DNA from 2 places in the Rhizobium sp. SRDI943 genome. Region 2 is predicted to be linked to the other one. Evidence: riboswitches for the same ligand, from Rfam matches in the RefSeq annotation. Region 2 holds a riboswitch; the other holds the start of a gene.
The links. Region 2 has a riboswitch for thiamine pyrophosphate ahead of AC245Y_RS20355 (YkoF family thiamine/hydroxymethylpyrimidine-binding protein). Riboswitches for the same ligand answer to the same signal wherever they lie in the genome.
Positions count from the first base shown of each region.

Region 1: it holds a riboswitch for thiamine pyrophosphate, as region 2 does, so the genes downstream of both, thiM (hydroxyethylthiazole kinase) here and AC245Y_RS20355 (YkoF family thiamine/hydroxymethylpyrimidine-binding protein) in region 2, are expected to answer to the same signal.

Region 1 is NZ_JBYGKN010000002.1:1,261,219-1,263,416, reverse strand. It holds gene AC245Y_RS30175 (ABC transporter ATP-binding protein) at 1-753, shown strand, start outside; TPP riboswitch at 897-993, shown strand; gene thiM (hydroxyethylthiazole kinase) at 1,044-1,847, shown strand; gene thiE (thiamine phosphate synthase) at 1,844-2,198, shown strand, end outside.
Region 2 is NZ_CM172787.1:4,038,917-4,041,114, forward strand. It holds gene soxR (redox-sensitive transcriptional activator SoxR) at 46-510, opposite strand; gene AC245Y_RS20350 (NADPH-dependent FMN reductase) at 594-1,169, shown strand; TPP riboswitch at 1,332-1,445, shown strand; gene AC245Y_RS20355 (YkoF family thiamine/hydroxymethylpyrimidine-binding protein) at 1,436-2,068, shown strand; gene AC245Y_RS20360 (ABC transporter permease) at 2,157-2,198, shown strand, end outside.

The DNA.
Region 1 (2,198 bases), on a different replicon from region 2:
AAGGGCAAGCCGCCGGTTGCAGCCGTCGAAGGCGTTTCCATCGATATCCTGCCGGGCGAAACGCTCGGCCTCGTCGGCGAAAGCGGCTCCGGCAAATCGACGACGGGCAAGGCCGTGCTCGGTCTCATCCCCTTCAAGGGCAATGTCCTGATCGACGGCCGCAATATCGCCGGCCTCAGCCAGCGCGAGATGCGGCCCGTGCGCCGCTCGGCGCAGATGATCTTCCAGGATCCCTATGCCTCGCTCGATCCGCGCATGGCCGTCGGCAAGGCGATCGGCGAACCGATGCTCATCCACGGCATCGGCAACCACAGCGAACGGCAGGACCGCGTCGCCGAACTGCTGCGGCGGGTCGGCCTGACACCCGATGCGGCGACGCGCTATCCGCACGAATTCTCAGGCGGCCAGCGCCAGCGCATCTGTATTGCCCGGGCCCTGGCACTGGAGCCGAAGCTGATCGTCGCCGACGAGAGCGTCGCAGCGCTTGACGTCTCGGTCCGCGCCCGGGTGCTCGACCTGCTGCTCGAACTGCAGGAGACGATGGGGCTCGCCTATCTCTTCATCTCCCACGACATGGCGGTGGTCGAGCGCATGTCGCACAACGTCGCCGTCATGCGCGCCGGCCGCATCATCGAAACCGGCACACGGCGGGATATCTTCGAAAACCCGAGAGATGACTACACCCGCGCGCTGATCGCCGCGGTTCCGATCCCCGATCCGGAGGTCTATCGCGGCAAGGAAGCGCATGCGTGATTGAAGGTTTGAGACTGACTAAAATGTCGACGAGGAGCGCCTCGTCGGCTGACCGCGTTTCGTAAAAGAGACGCGCGCCGCGTCGGTCGCAGGATTGTCATTTTCGGGGTGACATCAGCCCCGTTCTCTGCGAAAAAGAGCGCGATGAGAGACAGGGGCGCCCGTCGACAGACGGGCTGAGAAGCACCCTTCGAACCTGAACCGGATAATGCCGGCGGAGGGAGTCGCTCGGGGTCGCGGCATCGCCCGCACGAACCGCCCCGTGCCCGCCCCCGCCTGAAAGGGGCCATATGCAGACCAAGACCACACCCGGAGCGATGCTGAAGGCGATGCGCGAGAAGCCGCCGCTCGTTCAGTGCATCACCAATTACGTCGCCATGAACATTGCCGCAAATGTTCTGCTTGCATCAGGCGCCTCGCCCGCCATGGTGCATGCCGCTGAAGAAGCCGGCGAGTTCGCCGGGATCGCCAGTGCGCTGACCATCAATATCGGCACGCTGTCGACGCAATGGATCGACGGCATGCAGGCAGCGGCGAAGGCGGCGACATCCGCCGGCAAACCCTGGGTGCTCGATCCGGTCGCGCATTATGCGACGGCTTTCCGCCGTAACGCCGTCGCCGACCTCCTGGCGCTGCGTCCGACCATCATCCGCGGCAACGCTTCCGAAATTATAGCGCTGGCCGGCGGAGAGAGCCGCGGCCAGGGCGTCGACAGCCGCGACCCGGTCGAACAGGCGGAAGGTTCGGCGCGATGGCTCGCTGAGCTGCAGCGGGCGGTCGTTGCCGTTACCGGCGCGGTTGATTTCGTCACCGACGGCGAGCGGGCCGTGCGCATCGAAGGCGGATCGGCCTTGATGCCGCAGGTCACAGCGCTCGGCTGCTCGCTCACCTGCCTCGTCGGCGCCTTTGCCGCGACGGCACCTGAGGATATCTTCGGCGCGACGGTTGCGGCACTTGCAACCTTCGCCATCGCCGGCGAGGAGGCCGCACTTGGAGCGGCCGGGCCCGGCTCCTTCTCCTGGCGCTTCCTCGATGCGCTGGCCGCGCTCGACGCCGAAACGCTTGACGCCAGGGCAAGGATATCAGCGGCATGAAGGCTTTCGACCTTTCGCTCTATCTCGTCCTCGACCCCGATCTTTGCGCCGGGATCGGCATGGTCGAAACTGCGCGCCTTGCCATTGCCGGCGGCGCCACCATGGTGCAACTGCGCGTCAAACATGCCGGCACCATCGGGATGATCGAGACCGGCCGCGCCCTGAAACAGGCATTGGATGGAACCGGCGCCCTCCTCATCGTCAACGACGATGTCGAGGCGGCCATCGCCATCGGCGCTGACGGGTTGCATATCGGCCAGGAGGACATGGATGCGATGAGAGCGCGGACGATGATCGGCCCCGACATGATCCTTGGCCTGTCGGTCGAGAGCGAGGCGCTTGCGAACGCGG
Region 2 (2,198 bases):
GGTCTCGCCCCGGAGAGACTGGTCTCCCCGAGAAGGTCCAGCCTTTTAGTTTTCGGTCTCCAGAAGCCGCGCGCCTGGCCCCTCCTTGCCGAGCCGGTCGCAGGGATTGCGCAACGGACAGCTTTCGATCGACAGGCAGCCGCAGCCGATGCATCCGGTCAGACGGTCGCGCAGCAGGCTAAGCCGCCTGATTCGCGCGTCGAGATCATCCTTCCAGCGCGCCGACAGCGTCTGCCAGTCGGCGACGGTCGGCGTGCGCCCCTGCGGCAGGGACTCGAACGCCGCCTGGATTTCCGAAAGCGGAATGCCGACACGCTGCGCCACCTTGATGATGCCGAGCCGGCGAAGCACATCGCGCCCATAGCGCCGCTGATTGCCGCGGGAGCGAATGCTCGAGATCAGCCCCTTGGTCTCGTAAAAATGCAGCGCCGAGACGGCCAGGCCGCTGCGCTCCGCCACTTCACCGACCGTCAGGAGCTTGCCGAGCGGCGCTGCAGGAATTGTATCCATCACCTCTTGACCTCAATATTAGTTGAGGTTTTATAACCTTGGCTCCTGCAATCGTAAAGTCCAATCGCAACAAGGAGCGACGCATGAAAACATCCACCAGGCTGGCTGTCATCTATGGGAGCACGAGAGAGGGCCGCATCTGCGACCGGGTGGTCAAATGGCTGACGCAGGAGCTCGTCCGCTTCCCGCAATTTGATATCGACATCATCGACCCGCTCGATTTCGCGCTGCCGGCCAACCGCGACATGACGCACCCCGAAATCGACAGGCTCGCCGGACGGCTTGGCATGGCCGACGCCTTCATCATCGTCACGCCGGAATACAATCACAGCTTCACCGCCCCGTTGAAGTCGATCATCGATCTCTTCTTCGAGCCCTGGCAGGGCAAGCCGGTCGCCTTCGTTTCCTATGGCGGCATCTCTGGCGGCCTGCGCGCCGTCGAACAGCTGCGGCTCGTCTTTGCCGAACTGCACGCCGTGACGATCCGCGATTCGGTGAGCTTTGCCGCACCTTGGAACCGCTTCGACACGGACGGGCGGCTCGACAATCCCGCCGACGCAATGCGTTCGCTGGATCGGATGATGACGAGGCTGGAATGGTGGACGCAGGCGCTCGTCGCTGCCCGCAGCGATCGTCCCTATACGGACATCGCCGCCTGAGGCAGCAAGCTGCGGTTCCATTCCCGGCAGGTACGGAACCATTGGGAACACCCGGACAGGACCTCCGTCCGGGTGTTTCCCGTCACATCAGGCTCATCCCGACCGCGCGGACGGGTTCGCAATTTTGCTGTTGCGGGGAGAAAACCCCGGTGATAGTTTCCGCGCAAATAACAGGGGAGCTCCGTATCGCCGGGGCTGAGATGTGAGGTGCAAGCCTCTGGACCCTTCAAAGCTGATCTGGGTAATGCCAGCGGAGCGAGGTTCAGATGTTCTCAGGCGCACAAGTGTCACTCTATCCGATGTCCGACAATTTCGTCGGCATCATTCTCGATGCCGTCACGGCGCTCGATCCCTATCGCGACCGGCTGCGCATCGAGACCGATGACATTTCCACACTGCTGGTCGGCCCGCCTGACATTCTCTTCGCCGCCATGCACGACCTTTTCGTCGCTGCCGCAAAGACCGGCGAGCATTGCGTGCTGTCCGCTGCGATTTCACGCGGCTGCCCCGGCGAGCCCGACGACGCCATCTGCGGCGTCAACCCCTCCCTCGGCCAGGCGGAGCCGCTTGCCGAGCGTATAACAGCCGCACTTGCCGCGGTTGAAACCACCGCCGAGACCGGACAGCCGACCGCTGCGCAATTCTCGCTCTACGTCATGGGAACCGGTACCCATATGGACGAGATCTACGGCTGCATCGACTTCCTGAAGCGCTCCGGCACCTTCGACCGTGCCAAGAATTTCTGCACCAGGCTCTCTGGCGACGCCGGCGCGGTCTTCTCCACCATTCGTGAGGCCTTCCTTCGCTTCGGCGACCCCGAGGGACATGTGACGCTCGACATCACAGTGTCCGCCAATACAGCGCCGCGCGTCTTTTCAGACGCGCCAAGGACGCTGTAACACTTTAAATTGCTGCATATTTTATCCTTAAATCGATTCCGAATTCAGGAATTATGCAGTGCCCGACGAAAGCCTGAAACGAACGCTGATGACACTGCCACAACCATCGGATTCGCGCCTTGCCGCGCTC